3 regions of the Arthrobacter sp. BPSS-3 genome follow, and region 1 is predicted to be linked to each of the others. Evidence: predicted binding sites of a transcription regulator. Region 1 holds the regulator's gene; each other region holds the start of a gene.
What was found. Region 1 encodes HrcA, which represses chaperone genes, less so after heat shock. Its sites were predicted from a motif close to TTNGCACTCGNNNNNNNCGAGTGCNAA; they were not measured.
Positions count from the first base shown of each region.

Region 2: groL (chaperonin GroEL) is a predicted target of HrcA. The motif match lies at 2,798-2,824, and genes of this name have one in related genera.
Region 3: ACFVY3_RS00470 (Hsp20/alpha crystallin family protein) is a predicted target of HrcA. The motif match lies at 4,518-4,544, and genes of this name have one in related genera.

Region 1 is NZ_JBIMMV010000002.1:489,252-498,743, reverse strand. Features, by position in the region: gene ACFVY3_RS05350 (PhoH family protein) at 1-368, opposite strand, end outside; gene ACFVY3_RS05345 (GerMN domain-containing protein) at 871-1,779, shown strand; gene ACFVY3_RS05340 (16S rRNA (uracil(1498)-N(3))-methyltransferase) at 1,857-2,648, opposite strand; gene dnaJ (molecular chaperone DnaJ) at 2,651-3,781, opposite strand; gene hrcA (heat-inducible transcriptional repressor HrcA) at 3,848-4,861, opposite strand; gene ACFVY3_RS05325 (DUF3097 domain-containing protein) at 5,105-5,962, shown strand; gene ACFVY3_RS05320 (DUF4870 domain-containing protein) at 6,090-6,509, shown strand; gene hemW (radical SAM family heme chaperone HemW) at 6,601-7,839, opposite strand; gene lepA (translation elongation factor 4) at 7,842-9,492, opposite strand, start outside.
Region 2 is NZ_JBIMMV010000007.1:153,744-163,235, forward strand. Features, by position in the region: gene ACFVY3_RS12380 (RNase H family protein) at 1-825, opposite strand, end outside; gene groL (chaperonin GroEL) at 987-2,624, opposite strand; gene ACFVY3_RS12390 (ABC transporter substrate-binding protein) at 2,911-4,152, opposite strand; gene ACFVY3_RS12395 (cold-shock protein) at 4,293-4,496, opposite strand; gene ACFVY3_RS12400 (LytR C-terminal domain-containing protein) at 4,663-5,301, opposite strand; gene ACFVY3_RS12405 (DUF3263 domain-containing protein) at 5,404-5,649, opposite strand; gene ACFVY3_RS12410 (uracil-DNA glycosylase) at 5,885-6,697, shown strand; gene ACFVY3_RS12415 (siderophore-interacting protein) at 6,805-7,647, shown strand; gene ACFVY3_RS12420 (threonine/serine exporter ThrE family protein) at 7,714-9,210, opposite strand; gene ACFVY3_RS12425 (lipid II:glycine glycyltransferase FemX) at 9,243-9,492, opposite strand, start outside.
Region 3 is NZ_JBIMMV010000001.1:88,723-98,214, forward strand. Features, by position in the region: gene ACFVY3_RS00440 (bifunctional 4-hydroxy-2-oxoglutarate aldolase/2-dehydro-3-deoxy-phosphogluconate aldolase) at 1-431, shown strand, start outside; gene ACFVY3_RS00445 (sugar kinase) at 428-1,447, shown strand; gene manD (D-mannonate dehydratase ManD) at 1,510-2,739, shown strand; gene ACFVY3_RS00455 (hypothetical protein) at 2,915-3,124, opposite strand; gene ACFVY3_RS00460 (phosphatase PAP2 family protein) at 3,361-4,143, shown strand; gene ACFVY3_RS00465 (MerR family transcriptional regulator) at 4,167-4,472, opposite strand; gene ACFVY3_RS00470 (Hsp20/alpha crystallin family protein) at 4,643-5,068, shown strand; gene ACFVY3_RS00475 (J domain-containing protein) at 5,175-5,495, shown strand; gene ACFVY3_RS00480 (hypothetical protein) at 5,552-5,941, shown strand; gene ACFVY3_RS00485 (GH1 family beta-glucosidase) at 6,062-7,588, shown strand; gene ACFVY3_RS00490 (App1 family protein) at 7,585-8,655, opposite strand; gene ACFVY3_RS00495 (DUF72 domain-containing protein) at 8,676-9,446, opposite strand; gene ACFVY3_RS00500 (glycoside hydrolase family 15 protein) at 9,489-9,492, shown strand, end outside.

The sequences.
Region 1 (9,492 bases):
ACCTCCACCGGGTTCTGCAGCGACTGGCTGCGGAGCATGGAGACGAGCTGCTGCAGGACGGCCGGGGTGATGACCGTGCCGCGGGCCACCAGGCCGCGCACCTCGTTCAGGAGCCGCATGATCCGGGGGACGTCCGCCGGCGGGCCGCTGATGGAGAGTTCGTTTCCGCGGACGTGGAAGTCGACGCCGGGGTACTGGGATTCGATGAAGCGCAGCGCCTCGTCGTGGCTGCCCAGCGACTGCACCATCTGGCCCGAGTTCTCGAAGACCACGACCTCCGTCCGCACGCCTGGGATGGAGTGGGGAAATTCCCCGGTGGTGCGTTCGCCCGCGGTGGTCCGGGCCTTGCCGTTGGCTGCTTCAGTCATGGTGATGGCCCGCGGGCCTCTGGTTCCCTCCAGCTCGAATATGCTCCGTCGCCGCCGCTCCCGTCTGGCCGCCGTGAGGTGCGGCGTCGCCGGGTCCGGCGGTCCTCCCATCTTACGTCAGGAGACCGCCGCCGTGCCGCGCTCCAGGCCCGGCCGGACGGGGCGCCCCAACGCAGGGCCGCCGTCGCCACCGGCCGCTTCCACGGCGCCTTCCGGTGGCCCGCCCGACGCCCTGTTCGACGTCCCGTCGACGCCGTGGCGGCAGCCGTTAGCCGGCTTTAGGTATCAACTTCATATCGGCCTCATATCGTTCCCGTTGCAGTTTGTTCGGGTGCCCCGCTTCCCCGCCGGCGGGCACCCCCCCTGTGCCATGCTGGATTGGGCCTATCGGTCCCGGCCGGCGACGGCCCGCACATCAACGACCACCGCGAGAGGGAGCACCGCAATCGGCATCAAGGGCGCCAGCAGTCAGGGCACGAGGACCGCGACGGCGGCACGGCGCATGCGCCGCGGCCTGCTGCTGGTCGTGCTGCCCGCTTCCCTGGTGCTCTCCGGTTGCGTCGCCAACCCCCGGCAGGACATCACCGATGCCGGCTCCCCCACCCAGACGGTGCCGGGACCCGCGGACGGGACCACCGCCACGAGCGCCCCGCTGGAATCCGCGCAGGCCTCCAACAAGGCCCCGGTGTACTGGATCGGCCGCAGCAACAACAACGTCTTCCTCTACCGCGAATTCCGGGACGTCTCCGAGGACGACAACCCCGTGACCCGCGCGTTGCGGGTGATGATGTCCCAGAAGCCGCTGGACCCTGACTTCTTCACCCCGTGGCAGAATCCGCGCAAGCTCGCCACGTCGATCTCCGGCAAGAACACCATCACGGTGGACGTGTCCTCCGACGCGTTCAACAGCAACCTCGACGCCGACATGGCCGAGCGCGCCATCCAGCAGCTGGTCTACACGGCCACCGCCGCCGCGGCCAGCGCCGGGCTGACGGACTCCGGGCAGCAGATCCAGGTGGTCATCCTTGTGGACGGCCACACCGACTACGTCGCGTTCAACCGGGTCCGGCTGGGCGCACCCACCTCCCGCAGCGCCGGCATGGTGGCGCCGGTGTGGATCATCGACCCGCAGGAGGGCACCACCGTGGCCGACGGCGCGGTAAAGATCTCCGGCCGCAGCACCTCGCCGGGCGGGAAGCTCCGCTGGGAGATCCAGAAGGTCGACGGCAACGCCAAGACCCCGTACCAGAGCGGCATGATGACCGCGGCGGCAGACGCGCAGCAGTCGGGGCTGTTCAGCTTCACCCTGAACCTGGGACCGGGCAGCTACGAGGCGCGGGTGTCCCAGGTGGACGCGAACGGCAAGGCCACCGACCTCAACGTCGACACCCGCGGCTTCACGGTTAAGTAGCCCGGTCCAATAGCACCGTCAAATAGCCCGGTTAATTGACCACCTAAAACACCGCTAAGCAGCCTGCCGGGTAGCCGCTACCAGCGGCCCAGGATGTCGCTGGCCAGCACGGTGGCCGCGGGCCCGGCGGTGGAGGACCGCAGCACGTGGTGCCCCAACAGCGCGGTCACGGCCCCGGCATCACAGAGCCGGGTGACCTCCCGCGGGCTGATCCCGCCCTCCGGTCCCACGATCAGCAGCACCTCGCGCGGCGCCGCGCCGTCGTCCGCGCTATTAACGCTCTCCTGCCAGTCGGCCAGCACCCGGCGCAGCGGCCGGACGGCGTCTTCGTGCAGGATGACGGCGAGGCCGCCGGAAGTCACCGTGGCGGCGACGGCCGCCTGCAGCGAGCCGCCGTCCACCGCGGCGCGAACCTCGGGGATCCAGGCCCTGCGGGCCTGTTTCGCCGCCGCCGTCACCACGGACTGCCACTTGGCGTGCGCCTTCGCGGCGCGTTCGGGCTTCCAGCGGACGATCGACCGTTCGGCCTGCCACGGGACGACGGCGTCGATCCCCAGCTCCGTCGCGGTCTCGGCCGCGAGTTCGTCCCGGTCACCCTTCGCCAGGGCCTGCACCAGCACCAGCCGCACCGCGGGACGCGGCTCGTCGTTGACCGCGGTGCACTCGAGCGTCAGCTCCTGGGGCCCGGCGGCGGTGACCGTGCCGGTGATCCGGCGGCCGGCGCCGTCGGCGATGTCCACCTGCTCCCCAGCAGCGAGGCGCTTGACCGTGACGGCATGCCGCGCCTCGGCGCCGTCCAGCACGAAGGTGGAACCGGGGGCCTGGTTGTCCAGGGTTCCGGCGGGGGTGAAGAAGACCGGGTTGCTCACCGCTACAGGTTACCGAGGCGGTCCCGCAGCTTGGCGAAGACCCCGCCGCTGGCGGCCAGCTTGCCCTCGGTGAACTGCTCGCCGCGGAGCTTGGCCAGCTGGCGCATGAGGTCCTCCTGGGCGGCGTCGAGCTTGGCGGGGGTCTCCACCTGGAGGTGCACCTTGAGGTCGCCGCGGCCGTAGCCGCGCAGGTGGGTGACGCCGAGCCCGCGCAGGGTGATGACCTCGCCGGACTGGGTGCCGCTCTTAACGTCGATCTCCTGCTGCCCGTCGAAGGTGTCCAGGGTCAGCTCGGTGCCGAGGGCCGCGGCCGTCATCGGAATGGTGAGGCTGGCGTGCAGGTCGTCGCCCTCGCGGACGAAGGTCGCGTCGTTGTTGACCCGGATCTCCACGTACAGGTCGCCGGAGGGGCCGCCCGCCGGGCCGGCCTCGCCCTGGCCGGAGAGCTGGATCCGGGTGCCGGTGGCGACGCCGGCGGGGACCTTGACGGTCAGGGACCGACGGCTGCGGATCCGGCCCTGGCCGGCGCACTCATTGCAGGGGTCCTTGATGACGGTGCCGAAGCCCTCGCAGCTGCCGCACGGGGCGGTGGTCATGACCTGGCCCAGGATGGAGCGGACCGGGCGCTGGACCTGGCCGCTGCCGCCGCAAATGTCGCAGCGTTCGGGGTGGCTGCCCTCGCGGCAGCAGGAGCCCTCACAGGTGGGGCAGGTGACGGCGGTGTCCACCTCGAGCTTCTTGTTGACGCCGAAGACGGCGTCGCGCAGCTCGATCCGGACGCTGATCAGCGCGTCCTGGCCGCGGCGGACGCGGGAGGCCGGGCCGCCGGCTCCGGCGGCGCCGCCGAAGAAGGTTTCGAAGATGTCCTGGAACGCGAAGCCCTGGCCGGCGTAGCTGCCGCCGCCGAAGCCGTTGTCCGTGCCGTTCTCGTTGCCGGTGGTGTCGTAGACGCGGCGCTTCTGCGGGTCGGAGAGCACCTCGTAGGCGTGGGTGACCGCCTTGAAGCGCTCGGACGCGTCCTCGCCCGGGTTGACGTCCGGGTGCAGGGTCCGCGCGAGTTTGCGGTAGGCCTTCTTGATTTCCTCGCCTGTTGCTTCGCGGGAGACTCCAAGAACGTCGTAGTGGCTGCTCAAAGTGTGTATCTCTTCCTTTTTGTACTGCCGGTGCTGGGCGACAAGCCTGGTGGTGGATCCGGCCGGTCAGGGCCCGAGGATCCGTGAAAGGTAGCGGGCCACCGCGCGGACGGCGGCCATGGTGGTGGGGTAATCCATCCGGGTGGGGCCGAGGATGCCCACCTTGGCGGTGGCGTCGGGGCCGTACCCGGTGGCCACCACGGAGGCCTCGGAGAGCCCGTCGTAGGGGTTCTCCCGGCCGATGCTGACGGTCACGCCGCGGGGGTCCTCGGCCATGTCCGAGAGCAGCCGGAGCATGACCACCTGCTCCTCGAGGGCCTCGAGGACGGGACCGATGCTCAGCGGGAAGTCAACGTTGGAGCGGGCGAGGTTGGCCGTGCCGGCCATCACCATCCGCTCCTCGCGGCTGCTGGCGGCCAGCGCCTCCAGTCCGCGGGCCAGCGCCTGGGCGGCGCCGCGGCGGGCGGGGGCGGTGCTGTCGACGACGTCGGGCAAAGTCTGCGGGAGCAGGCTCAACGGGGTGCCGCCGAGCCGGCCGAGGAAGACGCCCCGCAGTTCGGCGAGGGTCTCGTCGCCAAGGTCCTGGCCGACGTCGATGACGCGCTGTTCGACCTTGCCGGTGTCCGCGATGAGCACGGTCAGCACTTTTCGCGGTGCCAGCAGCACGAACTCGATGTGCCGCACCCGGGCCCGGCTGAGCAGCGGGTACTGCACCACGGCCACCTGGTTGGTCAGTTGCGCCAGCAGGCGCACCGTCCGGTCCAGGACGTCGTCGAGGTCTTCGGAGCCCTCCAGCAGGGCCTGGATGGACCGCCGCTCCGCCGGGGACAGCGGCTTGACCGCGGAGATGCGGTCCACGAAGAGCCGGTAGCCCTTGTCCGTGGGGATCCGGCCGGCGCTGGTGTGCGGGGCGGTGATCAGCCCCTCGTCCTCCAGCGCGGCCATGTCGTTGCGGATCGTTGCGCTGGAGACGCCCAGGTGGTGGCGTTCCACCAGCGCCTTGGAGCCCACGGGTTCACGGGAATGGACGTAGTCCTCCACGATGGCGCGCAGCACTTCGAGTTTGCGTGGTTCGCTCACGCCGCACCTCCAATCGAGCCTCAACCGTCAACCGGCGCCCGCCGCCCGAAAGAACCCGGGGGTTAGCACTCGGCATGCCTCAGTGCTAACCAGTCTAATATGTCCGGCCGCGTTGTTAGCATTGGATTCGCTCCGGGCGTGACCGTGGCAAGCCGGGCGACTGCCCGGCGCGGCCGGCCACCACCCCGGCCCCATGCAGTTCCCCGTTGCAGTTCCGCCCCGATGCAAAGCAGTGTGTAACCGATGTCCTATCAGAACTGGGGCCCGCAGGACCTCACCGCCCCCGCCCCTTCCCAGCTGCCCGAGGTCCCGGTGCAGCGCGGCATGGTCCTCGAGGACGTGCAGTCCGGCTGGGTTGGTGCCGTCACCCGGGTGGAGAAGTCCGGCGGCATGCACGTCGTGGCCCTTGAGGACCGGCGCGGGAAGTCCCGGACTTTCCGACTCGGCTACGGCTTCCTCCTGGAGGGCCGGCCCATCCGGCTGATGCCGCCGGCACCCCGGGCGGCCGCAGGACCGGCCACCGGGACACGCACGGCGTCCGGCTCGGTGCGCGTGGCGGTCCAGCGGGCGCAGGTGGCCAAGGCCAGCCGGATCTGGGTTGAGGGCAAGCACGACGCCGAACTGGTCGAGAAGGTCTGGGGCGACGATCTCCGGGTCGAGGGCATCGTCGTCGAGCCCCTGCACGGCATCGACGATCTCGCAGCCGCGGTCAAGGACTTCCGTCCGGGTCCCGGCCGCCGCCTCGGCGTCCTGGTGGACCACCTGGTGGCAGACTCCAAGGAGTCCCGGATCGCCGAGGCCGTCATGGCCTCCCCCGGAGCCCGCGGAAACGTCCTGATCGTCGGCCACCCGTACATCGACGTCTGGCAGGCCATCCGGCCGTCCGTGCTGGGCATCGAACGCTGGCCCGTGATCCCCCGCGGCGTGGACTGGAAGACCGGCATCCTGACCGCCTTCGGCTGGCCGCACAGCACCAAGGAGGACATCGGGTTGGGCTGGCAGAAACTCCTCGGCGCCGTTCGCAGCTATGCCGACCTGGAACCCTCGCTTCTAGGCCGGGTGGAGGAGGTCATCGACTTCCTCACCGCCCCGGAACAGTAGGGCCCGTCCGGCAAGGTGGCGGGCGTCGGCGCCCAAGCAAGTATTCTTGATACGGTGGCCGCCGCGTTGTGACGGTGGCCGCGCCCGCACAGGTACCAACGCTCCACCGCAATCCAAAGGACGAAACGTGGCAGAAGACGCACGCGAACACACGGACCCCCAGGCCGGTCACGGCCAGTCGCAGTACCATGGCGTTCCCGCAAATGCGCTTCCCCTGACCGCCAGCGAGGACCGTCAGTGGGCCACCCTGTCGCACTTCGGAGGCATCCTCGGCTGCATCCCGTCGCTGCTGATCTACCTGATCTTCAAGGACCGCGGCCCCTTCACCGCCCAGGAGTCCAAGGAAGCGCTAAACTTCACCCTGCCGCCGACGATCGCGGCCGTGGTGGCCAACCTGCTGGTGTTCGTCCCCGTGGTGGGCAACCTGTTCGCGGTCCTGGCCACGGTCATCTGGATCGCGCTGGCCTGCTTCTCCGTGGCGGCCGGCATCCACGTCAACCGCGGCCAGCCGCACCGCTACGAGTTCAACCTGCGCTGGATCAAATAGCGCCGGTTCCCACAACGTCAACGGGCACCCCGGGATTTCTCCCGGCGTGCCCGTTTTTGTCTGGTGTGCGCGGCTCGCTGGTCCGGCAGTGTTAGTCCGGCAGCAGCCGTCGGACGACGGCGTCGGCCAGGAGGCGGCCCTTCAGCGTGAGGACCAGCCGGCCGCGAAAGGCCTGTGCCGGTTCCACGAGTCCGTCGGCGATCAGTCCCGCGACGGCGTGCCGGCCGGTTTCCTCCAGCCCGCCCAGGCTGGGGATGTCCAGGCCGGAGACCAGCCGCGCCTCGAGCATGATGCGCTCGACATTGCGGGTCTCCGAGTCCAGGGTTTCCCGGCCGGCCGCCGGGGAGGCGCCGGAGTCCAGCCGGGCGGCGTAGGCGACGGGGTGCTTGACGTTCCACCAGCGGACGCCGCCGACGTGCGAGTGGGCCCCCGGCCCGATCCCCCACCAGTCGTCCCCGCGCCAGTAGGCGAGGTTGTGGCGGCAGGCCTGCTCCGGCGTCGCCGCCCAGTTGCTGACCTCGTACCAGCCCAGCCCGGCGGCGGAAATGAGTTCGTCGGCCAGCTCGTACTTGGCCGCGTGGTCGTCGTCATCAATCCCCGGGACCTCGCCGCGGCGGATCTGGGTGGCGAGCTTGGTGCCCTCCTCGACGATCAGGGCGTAGGCGCTGATGTGGTCCGGGCGGTAGGACAAGGCGGTCTCCAGCGATTGGCGCCAGTCCTCCAGCGACTCGCCGGGCGTGCCGTAAATCAGGTCGAGGCTGACGGCCAGCCCGGCCTCCCGTGCCCACTCCACCACCAGGGGCACCCGGCTGGACGTGTGGGTCCGGTCCAGGACCTTGAGCACGTGCGGCACGGCGGACTGCATCCCGAAAGACACCCGGGTGAAGCCGGCGTCGGCCAGAAGCTGAAGGGACTCGCGGGTCACCGAGTCCGGGTTCGCCTCGGTGGTCACCTCGGCGCCGGGGGCAAGGCCCCAGGTGTCAACGGCGGCGCGCAGGATGCGGGCCAGGTCTTCCGCAGGGAGGAGGGTGGGGGTGCCGCCGCCGAAGAAGACGGTGCTGAGCGGACGCTCCGGCAACCCGGAATCGGCCAGGGCGCGGGCCGCGAATCCGACCTCCGCGACGGCGGTGTCGGCGTAGGCATCCTGGGACGCCCCGCCGCCGAGTTCCGTGGCGGTGTAGGTGTTGAAGTCGCAGTAGCCGCAGCGCACCGCGCAGAACGGGATGTGGACGTAGAGCCCGAAGGCCCGGTCCCCGGCGCCCTCCAGCGCCTGGGCGGGCAGCAGCCCGTCCGACGGCGCGGGGTCGCCGAGGGGTAGTGCGCTTGGCATGGTTACTTCTTGGCCTTGTCCTTGGATTCTTCCGTGGTCAGGGCGGCGATGAACGCCTCCTGCGGTACCTCGACGCGGCCCACCATCTTCATGCGCTTCTTGCCTTCCTTCTGCTTCTCGAGCAGTTTGCGCTTTCGGGTGATGTCACCGCCGTAGCACTTGGCCAGAACGTCCTTGCGGATGGCGCGGATGCTCTCGCGGGCGATGATGCGGGAGCCGATGGCGGCCTGGATGGGCACCTCGAACTGCTGCCGCGGGATCAGTTCGCGCAGCTTGCCGGTCATCATCACACCGTAGGCGTAGGCCTTATCCCGGTGGGTGATGGCGCTGAATGCGTCCACCTGCTCGCCCTGGAGCATGATGTCGACCTTGACCAGGTCGGCGACCTGGTCGCCGTCGGCCTTCCAGTCCAGCGAGCCGTAGCCGCGGGTGCGGGACTTGAGGATGTCGAAGAAGTCGAAGACGATCTCGGCCAGCGGGAGCCGGTAGCGGATCTCGACGCGGTCCTCGGAGAGGTAGTCCATGCCGCCCATGACGCCACGGCGGCTCTGGCAGAGCTCCATGATGGCGCCGACAAACTCGTTCGGCGCCAGGATGGTTGCGGAGACCATCGGTTCGCGGACCTCGGCGACCTTGCCCGTGGGGTACTCGCTGGGGTTGGTCACGTGAATGACCTTCTTGTCCTCCAGCGTGACCTCGTACTCGACGTTCGGGGCGGTGGAGATCAGGTCCAGGTTGTATTCGCGTTCCAGCCGTTCCCGGGTGATCTCCAGGTGCAGCAGGCCCAGGAAGCCCACGCGGAAGCCGAAGCCCAGCGCGGCGGAGGTCTCCGGCTCGTAGACCAGCGCGGCGTCGTTGAGCATCAGCTTCTCCAGCGCGTCGCGGAGGACCGGGTAGTCGGTGCCGTCCAGCGGGTACAGGCCGGAGAAGACCATGGGCTTGGCGTCCGCGTATCCGGCCAGCGACTGCGTGGCGGGCTTGGCCATGTTGGTGACGGTGTCGCCCACCTTGGACTGGCGGACGTCCTTCACGCCGGTGATCAGGTAGCCCACCTCGCCGACGCCCAGGCCCTTGGACGGCGTGGGCTCCGGGGAGCTGACCCCGATCTCCAGCAGTTCGTGGGTGGCGCGGGTGGACATCATCTGGATGCGTTCGCGCGGGTGGAGCATGCCGTCGACAACGCGGACGTAGGTCACCACGCCGCGGTAGGTGTCGTAGACCGAGTCGAAGATCATGGCCCGGGCGGGGGCATCGGGATCGCCGACGGGGGCGGGCAGGTCGCGGACAATCTTGTCCAGGAGGGCCTCGACGCCGGCGCCAGTCTTACCGGAAACCCGCAGCACGTCCTCCGGGTCGCCGCCGATCAGGTTCGCGAGCTCCTCGGCGTACTTCTCCGGCTGGGCGGCCGGCAGGTCGATCTTGTTCAGGACCGGAATGATGGTGAGGTTGTTCTCCATCGCCAGGTAGAGGTTGGCGAGGGTCTGCGCCTCAATGCCCTGCGCGGCGTCGACCAGCAGCACGGCGCCCTCACAGGCGGCCAGGGACCGGGACACCTCGTAGGTGAAGTCGACGTGGCCGGGGGTGTCGATCATGTTCAGCGCGTAGCTGGTGCCCTCGAGCTCCCACGGCATCCGGACGGCCTGCGACTTGATG
Region 2 (9,492 bases), on a different contig from region 1:
GCTTCCGATCTCGGTGAACTCCGGGTGCAGCAACACCCCGGTCCGGCCCAGGTCGGCCCTGGTCTCCGGCTGCAGCAGTTCCCGCTCCAGGGCCTCCACGATCTGCTCCGGCTCCTGCGCCGTCGCTGCGGCCGCGGTCTGGTCCGCCAGCTCACTGAACAGGTCCGGTTCCGCGTACCCGTCCGGGCCGCCGAAGAGGGTGGGCTCGTCAAAGGCCACGGGTGTCGCGGCGGCCGGAGCGGCGGCTGCGGCGGCCGGAGCAGCCGTCGCCGGGGGCGGCGTGGTTGGGCGGCCGGAGCCAGTTGCCGGGGCCTGGGCGGTCGCCGGGGCGGTTGTTTGCGGGGCCGCGGGGGTGCCGGGGCGGACGAAGCCGGGGCCTTGCCGGACGGCGACACCCTGCTGGTAGGCCATGGCGGCGCCGCGGGCACGGTCGTCAGCGGCCTCGTTGAGTTCGTGGCCGGCGTGGCCGCGGACCCACTCGAACCGGTATTTGCGGCCGACCAGGGCCCGGTCAATGTCCTTCAGGAGGTCCACATTGAGCACGGGTTTGCCGTCGGACTTCTTCCAGCCCTTCCGCTTCCAGCCCGGCATCCACTTGGTGACCGAGTTGATGACGTACTGGCTGTCGCAGAGGATGTGCAGCTCCTCGTCGGCGAGGTGGGCCGTGGAGCGGAAGAGGTCCAGCACGGCCATCAGCTCGCCCTGGTTGTTGGTGCCGTGCGGCCAGCCGCCGGCGTGCCAGCAGTTGTCATTCACGTACCAGGCCCATCCGGCCGGACCGGGGTTTCCAAGGGCCGAACCGTCGGCCGCAGCTGTAATCGTCACTGCACCATCCTGCCAGACCTCCCCGGCTTCGCTGCTCTCTCACGCCCGGCGCGGGCGGCTTAAACGCCGGCGGCGGCCCCACCATAAGGTGGGACCGCCGTCGTCGTTGTACCGGGGCCGGCAGCGGACTGCCGGCCGGGGTGGGCCGGGTGGCCGGGTGGCTAGAAGCCGCCCATACCGCCCATACCGCCCATGTCGTCGCCGCCGCCCATGGCCGGAGCGTTCTTCTCCGGCTTGTCGGCCACGACGGCCTCGGTGGTGAGGAACAGGCCGGCGATGGAGGCCGCGTTCTGCAGGGCAGAGCGGGTGACCTTCACCGGGTCGTTGATGCCGGCAGCTAGCAGGTCGACGTATTCGCCGGTGGCGGCGTTCAGGCCGTGGCCGGCGGCGAGGCCGCGGACCTTGTCCACCACAACGCCCGGCTCGAGGCCGGCGTTGAAGGCGATCTGCTTCAGCGGAGCGTCGATGGCAACGCGGACGATGTTCGCACCGGTAGCCTCGTCGCCCGAGAGCTGCAGGTTGGCGAACGCCTTGGCGCCGGCCTGGATCAGGGCCACGCCACCGCCGGCGACGATGCCCTCTTCAACGGCAGCCTTCGCGTTGCGGACGGCGTCCTCGATGCGGTGCTTGCGTTCCTTGAGCTCGACCTCGGTTGCGGCACCGGCCTTGATGACTGCAACGCCGCCGGCCAGCTTGGCCAGGCGCTCCTGCAGCTTCTCGCGGTCGTAGTCGGAGTCGGAGTTCTCGATCTCGGCGCGGATCTGGGACACGCGGCCGGCGATCTGGTCGGCGTCGCCGGCACCTTCGACGATGGTGGTCTCGTCCTTGGTGACAACAACCTTGCGGGCCTTGCCGAGCAGCTCCAGGCCGGCGGTCTCAAGCTTGAGGCCGACTTCCTCGGAGATGACCTGGCCACCGGTGAGGATGGCGATGTCGGCCAGCTGGGCCTTGCGGCGGTCGCCGAAGCCCGGAGCCTTGACGGCGACGGACTTGAAGGTGCCGCGGATCTTGTTGACGATCAGGGTGGCCAGGGCCTCGCCCTCGATGTCTTCGGCGATGATCAGCAGCGGCTTGTTGGACTGCATGACCTTCTCGAGGACAGCAACCAGTTCCTTGACGTTGGAGATCTTGGAGTTGACGATCAGGATGTACGGGTCCTCGAGGACCGTTTCCTGGCGCTCGGCGTCGGTGACGAAGTAGGCGGAGATGTAGCCCTTGTCGAAGCGCATGCCTTCGGTGAGCTCCAGCTCGAGGCCGAAGGTGTTGGACTCCTCGACCGTGATGACGCCTTCCTTGCCGACCTTGTCCAGGGCCTCGGCAATGAGGGCACCGATCTCGTTGTCGCCGGCGGAGATGGACGCGGTGGCGGCGATCTCTTCCTTGGTCTCGATTTCCTTGGCGGAGGCCAGGAGCTCGGCGGTGACGGCATCGACAGCCTTCTCGATGCCGCGCTTGAGGGACAGCGGGTCAGCGCCGGCCGCGACGTTGCGCAGGCCTTCCTTGACCAGGGCCTGGGCCAGCACGGTGGCGGTGGTGGTACCGTCGCCGGCGACGTCGTCCGTCTTCTTGGCAACTTCCTTGACCAGCTCGGCGCCGATCTTCTCGTACGGGTCGTCCAGCTCGATCTCCTTGGCGATGGAAACACCATCGTTGGTGATCGTGGGGGCGCCCCACTTCTTCTCGAGGACGACGTTGCGTCCACGCGGGCCGAGGGTGACCTTGACGGCGTCGGCGAGGATGTTCAGACCCCGCTCAAGACCGCGGCGTGCCTCTTCATCAAATGCAATGATCTTGGCCATAACGGCAGTAGTCCTTTCGGGACAGTCGTTAAAGAATGAACCTTGGCGTCGGTGCCCGCGACGGACGATACCTGCCCGGCAGCCTCTGTATGCAGCCGAACCGGGATCTCACCCAGCCAGGTGTTTCCTTTGCTCCCGCGGCACCGATGCTGTACCCGGACCGGGGCCCGGCGTTAGCAGTCGATGAGCGGGAGTGCTAACTCCATAATTAGCACTCCCCCGGGGAGAGTGCAAGAAGGCTTCGCGCTCCGGGGCCTGTCCCCGCGGGACGCTTCGCCGAGGGCGATCAGGACCCGCCGCTGCGGGCCGTTTCGCTGCCGGTCATCTTCGCCGTGTTGTCCGGCCCGTAGGTGTAAACCATGTAGGCCGCGGCAGTCACGTCCCCGTTGCTGTCGAAGTTCACGGGCCCGGACTGGCCCTCGTAGTTGGGGCGCTTGCCTGCGTGGAGGGCGTCGAGGCACTCCTTGTACGTGTGGCAGTCGGCGGCCTCTCCGCCGGCGGAGCCCTGCGCGCCCGCGGCGTTCCCGCCGGAGACGGCGATGAGCCGGGAGGCGATGGAGGTACCGGCGTCGTCCTGCGCCGCGGCGGCGGCGATGGCGGCGAGGTTGACGGCGTCGTAGGCCTCAGCGGCGAAGGTCATGTCCTTGAGCCCGGGATCGATGCCGACCAGGCCCGCCTGGAACTGCGCGCTGGGGAACGTGCCGGGGAGCACTCCGCGGGCACCGTCCAGGGCGTGGGAGCCCAGGCCCTGACCGTACTGGCCCACGGCGCCGTCGGAGAGCACCAGTTTCTTCCCCGCGAGTCCGGCGTTGTTAAGTTCGGCGATGGCGCCCTGCGCACCCTGCCGGGCGATGAGGACGACGGCGTCGGGCGCGGCGGCCTTGGCCGCGGCTGCGGCCTGTTGTGCCTGGCCGGCCGGGAATTCGGCGTCGATGGGCGTGCCGAGACCGGCGGACTTCGCCGCGGCGGCAACCGCCACGGACACCTCCTTGCCGTAGCTTCCTGCCTCGTGCAGGACGGCGACCGTCTTGGCGCCGCCGTCCTTGGCGAGCTTGACCAGGATGAAGGCCTGGGCGACGTCGGCGGCGGCGGTGCGGAAGTAGTAGCCGCCGCTCCGGTAGCTGCTGAGTCCCGGTGCGGCGTTCGCCGGGGAGATCATGGCGATTTTGGCGTGGGAGAGCACGTCAATCGCGGCGGCGGCGTGGCTGGAATCCGTGGGGCCGATGACGACGTCGGCCTTGGCCGCCACGAGGGCCTTGGCCTGGGCAGCGGTGTCGGAACTGATCGTTTCGGGGATCAGTTCCACGGGCTTCCCCTTGTGGCCGCCAGCGGCGTTGATCTCCTTCACGGCGAGTTTGACCGCGGCCAGCTGCGGTGCGTTGAGGAAACTCTGGTCCCCGGTGTTGTCCAGCAGCACGCCGATGCGCAGGGTTCCGTCGCCGCTGGCCTCGGCGGCGTCCGTCCGGGCGTTGCCGGTGGCGCCGGAGCACCCGGTGAGGGCCAGGGCGGAGGCAAGAAGCGTGGACACGACGACGGCGGCGCTGCCGGCCGTTCGTTGGCCGGCAGTGGGTCGGCCGGCCGTGCGACGGCCGGCAGTGGGTCGGCTGGCAGTGGGCCGGCCAACGGTGGTCTGAGCCGCGGCGGTCGGCGTTGAGTCAGGACGGGCCACTAGGCGGGCCTGACGCTCTCGGCCTGGGGGCCCTTTTCGCCTTCGCCGACCTCAAGTTCCACCCGCTGGCCCTCGGCCAGTGCACGGTAGCCCTCGCCGGCGATGGCTGACCAATGGACGAAGACGTCGATGCCCGAGCCGTCCACGGTGATGAAGCCGTAGCCCTTCTCCGCGTTGAACCACTTGACGGTGCCCAGAGCCATCGTTCCCACACTTTCAGCTAGCTTGGCCGCGGTGCACCTCGCTGTGCGCCGCGGAGCGGTCATGAACTCCGGCCACTGTACCCGCCGGTCCCGGGCGCGCCGGTCCGCGCGTCACGGGGTCGGCCGGAACGTTATGCAGGCGTAACCGGCCCGGCCAGCAACCGGGTCAGCGGTAGCCGGGGCCCAGGACGACGACCAGGGGCATCTTGAAATCGGCCGAATCGACCAGGGTGGCGATTCCCAGCAGGGCGGCGAGTTCCTGCGCATTGGCCTTCTGCGCGGCGCCGTTGTAGTAGACCACGGAGGTCTGCTGCCGCGGGCCGGTCCAGTTGCCGAGCGGGCCCAGGACCCACCCGTCGGAGGTGACCGTGCTGCCGACACGGCCGGCGAGGCCCGCCGTCGTCGTCCCGTTGTAGACCGCCACCGGCTGCGTCTTGTCGACGGCGGCCGCGGTTGCCGTCGGGGCCGGAGTGGTGCCGGAGGAAGCGGCAGCCACCGTACTGCCCGGGTCGCTGGTGGGCGACGTTGTCGGCTGCGCGGTCGGGGCCGCGGTGGGCTGCGCGGTGGCGGACGCGGCGGCCGTGGCGCTGCTCTTATCCGCGGCCATCGCCGTTCCGCCGGCGGGACCAAAGCCCAGCCGGGGCAGCAGCAGGAAGGCCACCAGGCCGACGGCCAGGGCGAACGCTCCTACCGACAGGATGGGTGCCAGTCCGCGGGACCTGGCGGCCGCGACGGTGCGGTGAACCCCTTGGCGCGTGGAGGTCTCCGGGACCCGGTCAAATTCATCCCGTGGGTATCTGGTCATGGTGAAGCGCTGTCCTTGCTGATTTCTAGTGGTCCGCAGCCGGAACCGGTGCAGATTCCGGGACTCCGGAGCCGCGTTCTGCCCGGGGCGTACCCGGCGGGTTCAGGCGTCCGAACCCAGGCGCCGGGCCGTGCGGGCACGTTGTCGTGACGTACGTAGTCTACGCAATCGCTTCACCAGCATCGGGTCATGGGCCAGCGCGGCCTCGGTGTCGATGAGGGCGTTGAGGATCTGGTAATAGTGCGTGGCGGACAGGTCGAAGAGCTCCCGGACGGCCTGTTCCTTGGCCCCGGCGTACTTCCACCACTGCCGTTCGAGGGCCAGCATTTCCTTCTCGCGGCTGCTCAGCCCGGACTCGTCCGGTCCGGCTTCCCCGTGGCCTGCGTCGACCGGAACCTCGTCCGCCGTCGCGTTGTCAGGCACTGCTTCGGCCACGGCTCACTCCCTGCTCGCTGTTGTGGATTCCTCCCCAATGCTACGGGCGAATAACAGCCCTGTCATTCGGTCGGCGCCGTGCCGCGCCGGAGGTCTGCCCGGATCGCCGGCCCGAAACGCCGCCTCGCGCGCCTGCCAGAATGAGGGGGTGAGCGAATTCCCGCAGACCGAAGCGCTGTTTCCCCTGGATGCCGTTTCCGACCCAACCGTTGGGGTGCCGCAGGGCTCCGACGACGGCGGCGGCGGTTTCGCCGCGCTGGTCCGGCGCCCGCTGGGCGAGCTGGTGGCCCCGGACTGGGCTGCCGCCCTGGAACCCGTGGAGCCGCAGCTGCGCCGGGCCCTGGAGTTCGTCGCCGCTGAGGCCGCGGCAGGCCGCCAGGTGCTGCCGGCTCCGGACCGGCTGCTCCGGGCTTTCCAGCAGCCGCTCGCCGGCGTCAAAGTGCTGATCGTGGGCCAGGACCCCTACCCCACCCCCGGCCACCCGATCGGGCTGTCCTTTGCCGTCGAGGGCCACACCCGCCCCCTCCCCCGCAGCCTGGCCAATATCTACAAGGAACTCGACGCCGACCTGGGCCTGCCGCCGCGGATCCACGGCGACCTGAGCCGCTGGACGGGGCAGGGAGTGCTCCTGCTGAACCGGGCGCTCAGCGTGCGCGCCGGCGCCGCCGGATCGCACCGGAACAAGGGATGGGAGGCGGTCACAGCCGCCGCAATCCGCGCCGTGGCGGACCGCACGGACCCCCAGGGCGGGCCGGTCCCGCTGGTCGCCATCCTGTGGGGCAAGGATGCGGAGTCCGTCCGGCCACTGCTCGGTGGGACCGCCGTCGTCAGCAGCCCGCACCCAAGCCCGCTCTCGGCTGCCCGGGGATTCTTCGGATCCCGGCCGTTCAGCCGGGCCAACGAGCTGCTGGCCGCCCAGGGCGCGGCGCCGGTCGACTGGGAACTGCCTCCGCTGCCCTAAGCTTTCCCTGAGCCTCCCCCGGACCCCGGCGCCGCCCCTCTGTCCCGTCTGTCCTGGGACGGCGGTCCCGGCGCCCTGGCGCGGCCTGGTTGGCTAGGCTTAGCCGCATGACTTCTGTACCCGCCGCCACCTCCGCCAACCGGAACTCCCGGCCCCAGACCACCCTGACGGTGCTGCGGCGCGAGCAGCTTTCACCGCACATGGTTCGGATCATCGCCGGCGGCCCCGGCTTCGCGGACTACCGCAACAACGCGTACGTGGACCGCTACGTGAAGATCGCTTTCCCGCAGCCCGGCGTGGACTACCCCCAGCCGCTGGATCTGTGGGCCGTCCGTGAGACCCATCCCCGGGAGCAGTGGCCCTACACCCGCACCTACACGGTCCGCTGGGTGGACGAGGCGGCGCAGGAGCTGGCCATCGACTTCGTGATCCACGGGGATGAGGGGCTCGCCGGGCCCTGGGCCGCGTCCGCGCGTCACGGGGACGCCCTGATCTTCACCGGCCCGGGCGGCGGCTACAACCCGGATCCGGAGGCGGACTGGCACCTCTTCGCCGGGGACGAATCGGCGCTGCCCGCCATCGGCGCGGCCTTGGCGGTTCTCCCCCGCGATGCCCGCGGTCTGGCCTTCCTGGAGGTGGGCTCCGCGGCGGACGTCCTGGCCCTGGCCGCCCCCGCCGGCGTCGAACTGCGCTGGCTTTTCCGCGGAAACGAAGGGTGCGCAGGCGACGAGCGCCGCCTGGCTGACGCCGTCGGGTCCGCCGACTGGCTGGAGGGACGCGTCTCGGTCTTCGCGCACGGCGAGCGGGGCGCCATGAAAGCCCTGCGGGAGGTGTTCTTCACCCAGCGGGGGCTGGAACGCGGGCAGGTCTCCCTCTCCGGCTACTGGGCCCGCGGCCGGGTGGAGGACGACTTCCAGGCCGAGAAGAAACTCCCCATCGGCAAGATCTGATTGCCCCGGCAGCCCGCTGACGAGCGCTGGCGCGGGCGCCGGCCGCTGCCGCCGGGCGGGGACGGCCTAGCGGCGGCGGGCCCGGCGCCGTTCGTTGCTGGCCAGGCTGCGGGTCAGCGGCCGGGCGAGCGTGTCGCCGAGGACGATGCCCGCGGCTACGCCCAGCACGATGGCGCCGGCGTTGAGCATCCCGCCGGCACCCATGAGGATTTCCTGCTCCTCGATGGTCAAGACATACATGGACCGGAATATGGTCAGGCCGGGCAGCAGGATCAGCGCGGCGGGCACGGCCACCACCAGCTGCGGGGCGCCCATCCGGAGCGCCACCACCCGGGCCAGCAGGCCGATGACGACGGCGGCGAGGGCCGGGGCGAAACGCGGCCCGATGCCCAGTTCCGTGCCGCCGATCAGCACGAGGTGGCCGACGACGCCGACCGCCGCCGTCGGCAGCAGCAGCTTCGCGGAGGTCTGCTCCGTCACGCCGATCGCGACGACGGCGATCGCCACCAGCGGCACCAGCACCCAGAGCGGATACCTTGGCGGGAATGTTTCGGTTACGTCGATGGACTGCATGCCCGTCATCGCCCCCACCACGAAGCCGACGGCGATACCGGAAACCAGGGCGCCGAAGGTCAGCATGGTGGAGAGGAACCGGCCGGCGGCGGTGACGGGGAAGCCGTTGATGGCATCCTGCACCGAGGACACGAGGCGTCCCGTGGGCAGCAGCAGCAGGATGCCGCCCACCACCACGATCGCCGGGGCGATGGTGATCCCCACCGGGCTCCCGAACCGCCAGAGCAGCAGGGCGATGATGGTCACCACGAAGGAGCAGGAGGCGGTGATGAAGAAGTCCGGGGTACGCCAGCGGCCCAGCTGCCGGGCCAGGAGGCTGACCAGGAGGTTGGACAGGAACGCGATCCCGGACGCCGCAATGCCGCCGCCGAGTACCGCCACGAAGACGGCGGAGAAGACGCCGAAGGCCACGGTGACCATCCAGCGCGGGAACGGCTTGGCGCTGTGAGTGATCTCCTCGAGGCGCCGGGCGGCCTCCTCGCGGCCCACCCCGCCGGCGACGATGTCGGTCACCAGCTGGTGCACCTCGGCGAGGCCGGCATAGTTGTTGGTCCAGGACCGGACCACGCGCAACAGCGAGAGCGGCGTCTGGTCCTTCGGGGCGTAGTTGATTGCCACCGACTGGTTGGTGATGTCCACCTCGATGTTCTTCAACCCCAGGGCGGCGGTCACCGCGATGATGCTGGTCTCCACCTCGAGGGCGCCGGCGCCGTATCGGAACATCGATTCCGCGAGCTTGAGTGCGAAGTCGATGGTTTTCCTGGCGGACGCGTCCACGCCGCCGACCTGGATCATCGGGTTCGCGTAGGGGCTGCCGGCGAGCCGGTCCACGATGCTCAGCGGCGCCGTCGGAGGGTTCTCCCCCTGGACCAGGCGGCGGAGCATGCGCCGGGCGGCGGCGTTCTGCCGCACCTGCATGGCCGACATCGGTTCGGTGCGGGGCAGGCCGTCCGTCTGCGGTCCGCGGCGGCCCTCGGGGGTCTTATTCATCCCGGCCATCTCACTTCACCTTGCTGGGCGGTCTAGTAGAACTGCTGGCCGGTGCGGCGCGTGTAGAGCTGGCGGGCAACCCGCTCCCCCGCTGCCGTCCAGGCCTTGTACTTCAACGGGCTGAGGACCTGGTCGTAGCAGCCGACGAAGTCCGTGACGGTCTTGCTGAAGCTGGTCTTGAACAGGCCCAGGCCGTGGAAGGGGTTGGACGTGTCCTTGAGCTTGTCGCTCGGCGGGGTGCCGCAGAAGTCGTACTCGGTGCAGCCGAGCTCTTTCAGCTGG
Region 3 (9,492 bases), on a different contig from region 1:
CCGCCCACGACGTCGCCGACGTGGCGGAGGCCGGCGGCCAGTTCATCGTGACCCCCTCGCTGGCTTCCTCCATCGAGGAAGCGGTCCGGCTGGAGCTGCCCGTCCTGGCCGGGGCGTTCACCCCCAGCGAGTCCTACGAGGCGATGAACCGCGGCGCCACGGCCGTGAAACTCTTCCCCGCCTCCGTCGGCGGCCCCGGCTACCTGAAGGCCGTCCGCGACCCGTTCCCCGGCATCCCCTTCATCGCGGTGGGCGGCGTGGGACTGAACGAGGCCGAAAGCTACTGGGATGCGGGCGCCGTGGGCGTGGGCCTGGGCGGTCCGCTGTTCGGCGACGCCGCCTCCGGCGGGGACCTCGAACCGGTCCGGGAACGCGCCCGCGCCTTCGTGGAACTGGCCTCCGGCTACGCCGCCCCGGCGGCCCGTCCGTGAGCGTCGACCTGCTCACCCTCGGCGAGGCCATGGTCTCGCTCCGCTCCGCCGGCCCGCTCTCGGCCGGCGGGAGCCTGGGCATGCACGTGGCCGGGGCCGAATCCAACGTGGCGGTCGGCGTCGCCCGGCTGGGCCACCGCGTGGCCTGGGCCGGCGTCGTCGGGGCCGACCCGCACGGCGAATTCATCCTGCGCGGGCTGCGCGGCGAGGGCATCGACGTCCGCCACCGGGTGGAGGAGTCCCGCGGCACCGGGGTGATGTTCCTCGAACGGCGCACCGCGGACATCAGTCGGGCGTTCTACTACCGGGCCGGGTCCGCCGGCTCCACGCTCAACCGGTACGACGTGGACCGGGCCTTCGCCGCCTCGCCCCGGGCGCTGCACCTGACCGGCATCACCCCGGCTCTCAGCCCGGACGCGCGCCGGGCCGTGGAGTACGCCGCCGCCCGCGGCGCCGCCGAGGGGCTCACCGTCTCCCTGGACGTGAACTACCGCGCCAAGCTCTGGTCCCGCGACGAGGCACGCGCCGTGCTGACGCCGCTGGCCCGGCATGCCACGGTGCTGATCGCCTCCGACGACGAACTGGACCTGGTGGCCGACGGCGGCGCACGCGGCCGCCAGGGGACCGGGGTCACCGCCGATCCGGTTGCCGGTGCCGCTGCCCAAAGCGCCGGCGCGGAGCGGGAGGCGGCCATGGCCGCGGAACTGCTGGGCCGAGGCGTCCTCGACGTCGTGGTCAAACGCGGCGCCGCCGGCGCCGGCGTCTACACCGCCGCAGGGCGCCTGGAGGCCCCCGCCGTCCCCGTCACCAGCATCGACACCGTCGGCGCCGGCGACGCCTTCACCGCCGGCTACCTCTCGGCCCTGCTCGAGGGCCTCGGCACCGCTGAACGCCTGCGCCGCGGCACCCTGGCCGGCGCTTTCGCCGTCAGCTCCGCCGGCGACTGCGAGGGACTGCCCACCGCCGCCGAACTGGCCCTGCTGGGCGCCGTCCCGGACGGCGGCACGCAGCGCTGAGGCGCCCTCATCCTTTGTCACCGTCCGCCGTCACTGTCCGCCGCGAAAGGACCGCTCCACCCATGAAAATCATTGCCGCCGACGTCTTCGTCACCAGCCCGTCCCGGAACTTCGTGACCCTCCGGATCACCACGGAGGACGGGGTGACCGGCATCGGGGACGCCACCCTCAACGGCCGCGAACTGGCCGTCGCCGCGTACTTGAAGGAACACGTCGCCCAGCTGCTGATCGGCAAGGACCCGCACCGGATCGAGGACACCTGGCAGTTCCTCTACCGCAGCTCCTACTGGCGCCGCGGCCCGGTCACCATGGCCGCGATCGCCGCCGTCGACATGGCGCTCTGGGACATCAAGGGCAAGCTCGCCGGGATGCCCGTCTACCAGCTGCTCGGTGGCGCCTCCCGCAACGGGCTCCGCGCCTACGGCCACGCCTCGGGCTCGGACCTGCCCTCCCTGTTCGACTCGGTCCGCGAACACCTGGAGCTGGGCTACAAGTCCATCCGGATCCAGACCGCGGTCCCCGGGATCAAGGCCGTCTATGGGGTGGCTGCGCAGGCCCAGGCCTCCGGTGAGCGGTACGACTACGAACCGGCCGGGCGCGGCGCGTTCCCGCAGGAGGAGGACTGGGACACCCGCGCCTACCTGCGACACCTCCCGACCGTTTTCGAAGCGGTCCGGAACGAGTTCGGCCCGGAACTGCCGCTGCTGCACGACGGCCATCACCGCATGACGCCCATCCAGGCCGCCAAGCTGGGCAAGGCTCTGGAACCCTACGACCTCTTCTGGCTGGAGGACTGCACCCCGGCCGAGAACCAGGAGGCGCTGCGGCTGGTGCGGCAGCACACCACCACCCCGCTGGCGATCGGCGAGGTCTTCAACACCGTTTACGACTTCCAGGCCCTGATCAAGGAACAGCTGATCGACTACGTGCGGGCCGCCTCCACCCACTTCGGCGGCATCAGCCCGCTGAAGAAGGTGATGGACTTCGCCGCCCAGTACCAGGTCAAGTCCGGCTTCCACGGCCCCACGGACATCTCCCCGGTGGGCTTCGCCGCACAGCTGCACGTGGGCCTGGCCATCCACAATTACGGCATCCAGGAGTACATGCAGCACTCGGCGGCCACCAACGAGGTCTTCGAACAGTCGATGACCTTCACCGACGGCTACCTGCACCCGGGGGAGGAGCCCGGACTGGGAGTGGAATTCAACGAGGAAGCCGCCGCCGCGTACCCCTACCAGCAGGCCTACCTGCCCTACAACCGCCTGGTCGACGGGACCGTCCACGACTGGTGACCGGCAGTGCCGGGGGCCGGGCGGGGCCGGCGTCGCCCGGCATCACAGGGCCGGGCGTCCCAGGAGCTGACAACGCACAGAAGGCCCCGGGCGGCGAGTCGAGGCTCAGCCGGCCGGGGCCTGGTCTGTGGATGGTGCGGCGCGCCGGTATTCCGGTCTGCGCCGTCGGGCGGGCCTAGTGGATCAGTTCCCGGGTCATGCCGAAGGGGACCTGGTCCGAGAGCGCCGCGGTGTAGTGGCCGGGCTTGTGGCGGGTCAACAGGATGCCGTGGGTGCCGGTGAGCATGGCCACCCGCTGCAGGCCCTGGACCGCGTCGTTGAGCCGCTCGTCCAGCAGCCGCCGGCTGTCCACCTGGATCTCAATGCACTCGTTGGCTGTGGTCATCGGAACTGCCTCTCCCGGAGCGTCCCCTGCGCACCATTTCACCCCGCTGTGTCACCGTGCGGACCACGGCTGAAGTGAGATTAGCCTCTGGGTTAAATGTGAGTCAAATCACCACGCGGGCGGCGCGCCGGAGCATTTTCCCGGGGTCCGGCGCCGTCAAGAGCCCGGCTCCCAGCAAACCGGGATAATCTTCCCTGAACATTAATGGCCACGGAGTGAAAAGGCGGACGCGGGCAATGGCGCAAGACCAATCAGGAGAACGCCCGGGCTGGTGGCGGGTCTTCCACGACAAGTTCGTCGTCGAAGAGCGGTACATGGAGCCCGAGGACCGCCGCAGGCTCTACCGCACCGGCGCCATCCTCATGGTCGTCGGCGCCGCGCTGTTCACCTTCATCCTGATCAGCGTCCTGACCCACACCGGCATCAGCGTGGTGGACGAGCCGATCCGCTCCGGCCTGGTGGCCCTGCGCGGCGAGCCCGCCACCACCATCATGATCATCCTTGCGATCGTCTTCGGCCCGATCGGCCTGCCCATCATCATCCTGGTGGTGACCGTCGCCTGGGGCCTGCTGGCAAAGCACGCATGGCGCCCCATGGTGCTGGCCGGCGCCATGCTGACAGGCGTCATCCTGGCCCAGCTGATCGGCCACGCCGTCGAACGCCACCGCCCCCCGGTGGACCTGATGCTCTTCGGCGCCGACGCCACCTTCTCCTTCCCCTCCGGCCACGTCCTGGGCGCCTGCGACTTCCTGCTGATCACCAGCTTCCTGGTCTTCTCGCGGCGCCGGAACCCGCGGGCCGCCGTCGTCGGTTTCACCGTCGCCGGGATCGGCATTGTCTTCGCCGCGCTCAGCCGGCTGTACCTGGGGTATCACTGGACCACCGACGCACTGGCCTCGCTGTCCATCTCCTTCGTGATCCTGGGCGCGGTCATACTGCTCGATACGTGGCGGACCGTCCGCATCCCGGGCGAGCCGGTCACCGGCGAGCTCTCCAAGAAGGAAGCCGCCGCGGAGTAGGCCCCCGACGGCGCGCCGCTCCTCTAGCGGGCCGCGCGCCGCTGCGCCTCCTTGCGCCGCTCAAGCTCCCGGCGAAGCCCGGCGTTGGCGGCCTCCAGCTCCAGCACCTTGGCGACGCCGGCCAGGTTCAGGCCCTCCGCCAGCAGCTCACCAATCCGCCGCAGCACGGCAAGATCCGTCTCGCTGTATTGCCGGGTGCCGCCCGCCGTGCGGTCGGGCGTCAACAGGCCCTTGCGCTCGTACAGCCGGATGTTCTGCTGCCCCGTGCCCACGAGGCCGGCCACCACCGAAATCGCGTAGACCCCCACGTCGTCCCCCCGTTGCGCCATGCTGCCCTCCTTCGGGTCGACGCCGCCGCGGCGCCGGAAAATCCTCTTGCACCAGTTTCACGCCGGTGCTATAAAAAAACTATATCCGCCACCATAGATAATCCATAGGTGGGAGGGGCGGCGGATAGCCCGAAAACCTGAAGGACTCTCGGATGAAGGAGTGGGAAATGATGTTGATGCGTACGGACCCGTTCCGTGAACTGGACCGGCTGACCCAGCAGGTCTTCGGAACCACGGCGCGGCCTGCCGCGATGCCGATGGACGCCTGGCAGGAGGACGGCGAATTCGTCGCCGCCTTCGATCTCCCCGGCGTCAACGTCGACTCGGTGGACCTCGACATCGAACGGAACGTCCTGACCGTCCGGGCCGAACGCCGTGACCCGACCCAGCCGAACGTCGAGATGATCGCTTCGGAGCGGCCCCGCGGCGTCTTCAGCCGCCAACTGATCCTGGGCGATTCGCTGGACACGGAAAACATCAAGGCGAGCTACACCGACGGCGTGCTGACCCTGCGCATCCCGGTCCTGGAAAAGGCCAAGGCGCGCAAGATTGAGATCACGCACAGCCAGGACAGCATGCACGAGATCGCCAAGTAGCGCCGGCGGCATTGCTGCCGGTTTGGGGCGGGATCCGGTGCCCTCGGGCGCCGGGTCCCCGCCGTCCCCAAGTAGCAGTCGAAAGGTGCCGTCCGAAGGAGGGGCCGTGAACCGTGACCCGCGGGGTCTGTATGCGGCGCTGGGCGTCGGGCCGGATGCCACCGGCGCTGACATCCGGCGCCGGTACCGGGCGCTGCTGCGTAGCCTGCACCCCGACGTCGGGGCGCCGGGAGGGGAGGACGTGCGCCGGGTCCTTGAGGCCTTCGCCGTGCTCCGCCACCCGGAATCCCGGGTCAATTACGACCCGGCCTACGGGCGGACCGATGGCTTCGAGCGCGCCGCCGGCCGGGACATCCCGGTGCGGCGGCATGCGACGCAGCCGCTGGTCCGGGTCACCCCGGTGCGCTGGGAACGCGGACCGTGGTGACCCGCGGCCGCCGGGACCCTGCACCCCCACCACAGCTGGATAAGAGGAGGGCAGCCATGAGCGCATGGCGGCAATACGATTCACACCTGATTCCCGCCTTCCACGAACGCTTCGAGGAACGCTGGGGCGAGGGCACGGCACCGTTCCTTGACCCGGAGGCGCACGAACTTCCCCTGCCGCGCGCCCAGTGGATCAACGTCGACACCGGCGCGGCGCTGGCGGTGGTGCCGATCTGGGCCGCCGAGGACAGCCAGCACCGCTCGTTCGGGGTCTTCTACCTGCCCCCGGCGGGCGACATCTGGGTCCTGCGCCCCGGCTTCACCGCCTACCTGGAGCCCGCGGCGGACGACGCCGAGCAGCTGCTCACCCTGCGCAATGACGCGTTCAAGAAGGCCGTGACGCACGCGAAGGAGTTCCTGTTCGGCCCCGACGGCGTGCACTACTGAACCTGCACTCCGGGCGGCGGCCGGCCGCGGCACGGCGGCTCGGGCCTGGGGTTTAGGAAGCGCCCCGCTCCGGGCCTAAGATCAATCAATCACCAGCGCAACTGCATAGGGGAACCACCGATGAAAGCTTCCGCCCGCGATCTGGCCGCCATCCTGCCCGCAGGGTTCACCATGGGCGTGGCCACGGCCGCGTTCCAGATCGAAGGCGCGCTGGACGAGGACGGCCGGGGCAAATCCGGCTGGGATGTCTTCGCCGCGGTGCCGGGCGCGATCGTGGACGACCACAGCCCGGTCATGGCCTGCGACCACTACCACCGGATGCCCGAAGACGTCGCGCTGATGAAGGACCTGGGCATCGACTCCTACCGGTTCTCGCTCTCCTGGCCGCGCATCCAGCCCGGCGGCAGCGGCCCGGTCAACCCCAAGGGCCTGGACTTCTATGACCGGCTGATCGACCTGCTGCTGGCCAACGGAATCGCCCCGATGGCCACCCTCTACCACTGGGACACCCCGCTGGAACTGGACGAGGCCGGCGGCTGGATGAACCGGGACACCGCGTACCGCCTGGGCGAGTTCGCCGAGATCGCGGCCGCGGCCTACGGTGACCGCGTGGCACGGTGGGTCACCATCAACGAACCCGCCACGGTCAGCGCCAACGGGTACATGCTGGGCGTCCACGCCCCCGGCGAATCGCACATGCTCAAGGCCCTGCCCAGCGTCCACCACCAGCTCCTCGGCCACGGCCTGGCGCTGCAGGCCCTCCGGGCCGCCAAGGTCCCGGGCGGGATCGGCATGACCAACGTCTATTCGCCGATGGTCCCGGCGTCCATCAACCCCCTGGACAAGGTCAGCGCCGGCATCATGGACATGGGGCAGAACCGGCTCTACGCCGATCCCGTCCTGCTGGGCAAATACCCGGACGCCATCCGTGCCGCCACCTTCTTCTCCTCCTTCAGCCCCTCCAAGGAGGACATGGAGCTCATCTCGCAGCCCCTGGACTTCTATGGGCTGAACTACTACATGCCCACCCGGGTCGCGGCCGGCCCCGGCGAGGGCACCGTGCCGGAGGGCATGGCGGAGGCCATGGGCAACGACCTGAACGGCGGCGGGGGAGCGACGCCGTTCCACGTCGAGAGCTTCCCGGACACCGAGCTCACCGCCTACGGCTGGCCGATCAAGCCCGACTACATGGCCGTGGCGCTGGCCGAGATGGCCGAGCGCTACCCCAACCTGCCGCCGGTCTACATCACCGAGGGCGGCGCCAGCTTCCAGGACCTGGAAATCCACGACGCCGAAGGCCGGCTGATCGTGCCGGACGAGCGTCGCGTGCGCTACCTCGCCGAGCACATCGAGGCGGCCATCGAGGCGACCTCCCCGGGCGGTTCGGCGGAATCGATCGACCTGCGCGGCTACTACGTGTGGTCCCTGCTGGACAACTTCGAATGGTCCGCGGGCTACCACCAGCAGTTCGGCCTGCTGCACGTGAACCGGGACACCATGGAGCGCACGCCCAAGGCCTCGTTCCACTGGCTCCGCGAGGTCATGGCGGCCCGGCGGGCGGCGGCAAGCACGCCGGCCGAAACCAGCCCGAAGGAATCCGCACCGGCCGAAGCCGGCCCGGCGGAAACCGCGCCGGCGGCCGGCTAGAGCAGGTTGAGTTCCTGCAGGCGCTTGACCATTCCGGCGCCGTCGGGAGAGTAGATCCACGGCACCCCGGACGCGCTGTGATCGCCGCTGCCCGAGTGGCCGCCGGCCAGCACCGCCTCACCGGCGGAGAGCTGCCGGATCCCGATCGCCGCCACCTGGCTGGCGTGCTCCCGCACGAAGTCCGAGTAGATCTCCTCATCGTGCTGGCCGTTGTCGCCGAAAAGCAGCCAGCGCATGTTGGGGAACTCGGTGGCCAGCAGTTCCAGGTTCCGGCGCTTGTGGTCCTGGCCGCTGCGGAACCAGCGGTCGTGGGTCAGGCCCCAGTCGGTGAGCAGCAGCGTCCCCTGCGGGTAGAGATTGCGGGTCATGAACCGGGCCAGGGTGGGCGCCGCGTTCCACGGCCCGGTGGACAGGTAGATCACCGGCGCCTCCGGGTACTCCACCATCAGCCGGTCCATCAGCACGGCCATGCCCGGGGTGGCCATCCGGGCGCGTTCGTTCAAAACGAAGGTGTTCCACAGCGCCAGGAACGGGCGGGGGAGGGCGGTGACCATGATCGTGTCGTCGATATCGGAGACGATGCCCAGCGTGGTGTCCGGGGAAATGACATAAATCCGGGCCTCAGCGGGCTCGGTGCCCTCGGCGTGGATCGTGGCGGTGTGCCAGCCCGGTTCGAGCCGCACGGGGATCACGGTGTCCACGATCCCGCCGCGGTCGGCGTGGACCGTCGTCGTGACGCCGCCGATCTCGATCTCCACCTCGACGAACTGGATCGGCACCGAGGTGAACGCGCGCCAGCCGCGGATGTTTTGGTTCCCGTTGAGTGCCACCTGCTCGGCCCGGCTGCCGGGTGCCGGTTTGCTGGTCAGCAGCACCCGGGCCAGGACCCGGACCCATTCGGTGGAGCCGTACCCCTGGTAGGCGATGGTCTGCGGCGAGAACTTCCAGCGGCGCGCAGCCTTCAGGCGCAGGTGGTTTACCGAATCCGAGACCACGTGCGCGAGCCGCAGCGCCTGACTGGCTGACGGGGCGGACCTGGGGGCGGGTTGTTGGGGCGCCATTTCCATGACACCACTCTCCCACAGCGTCAGGGCGGCCCCAGCAGATCCCGCAACGACAGGGCGTTGCGCACCGCGTGCCCGCCGCCGTCGTTGTTGAAGTAGACGTAGACGTCCCGCCCGGCGTCCAGCCACTCGCCAATCCGCGCCGCCCACCAGCGGAGGTCGTCGTCCGGGTAGGAGCCGGCGTACAGCCGGTCCGGGTCCGGGCCGTGCAGCCGGACGTAGACGAACGGCGCGGTGGCGCGCAGGATGCAGGGCAGGCCGGCGCCGCTCATCACGCAGTACGCCGCGGCATGGCGCTCCAGCAGGGCGTACACCTCCGGATGGTCCCAGCTGGGGTGCCTGAACTCCACGCTCACCCGGATCCACCCGGGCAGCGCCGCGAGGAAGTACTCCAGCCGCGCGTCGTCGCGTTCCAGGTCCGGGGGCAACTGGACCAGCAGCACACCCCGCCGCTCGCCCAGCTCGTGCCATCCGCGGACGATCCGCTCCGTCCACGCCTCCGGCCCGTAGAGCTTCCTGCCGTGGGTCAGGCCCCGCGGTGCCTTGACGGACAGGACGAACCCTTCCGGGAGCCGCTCCCGCCAGCCGGCGAACGAGCTCTCCCGCGGCCAGTGGTAGAAGCTCGCGTTCAGCTCAACCGTGTCGAGACGGGCGGCGTAGTAGGCCAGCCGCTTGGCCGCGGGCAGCCCGGGCGGGTAGAATACGCCCGCCCAGTGGTCGTAGCTCCAACCGCTGGTCCCGATGTGGGCCGTCCCGCGCGGAGGCCGCGCCTGCCCTGGCTGATCCTCCGGCATGGGAGGGATCCTAGCCCAGGCCCGTATGGCACGCTAAGAGCCATGG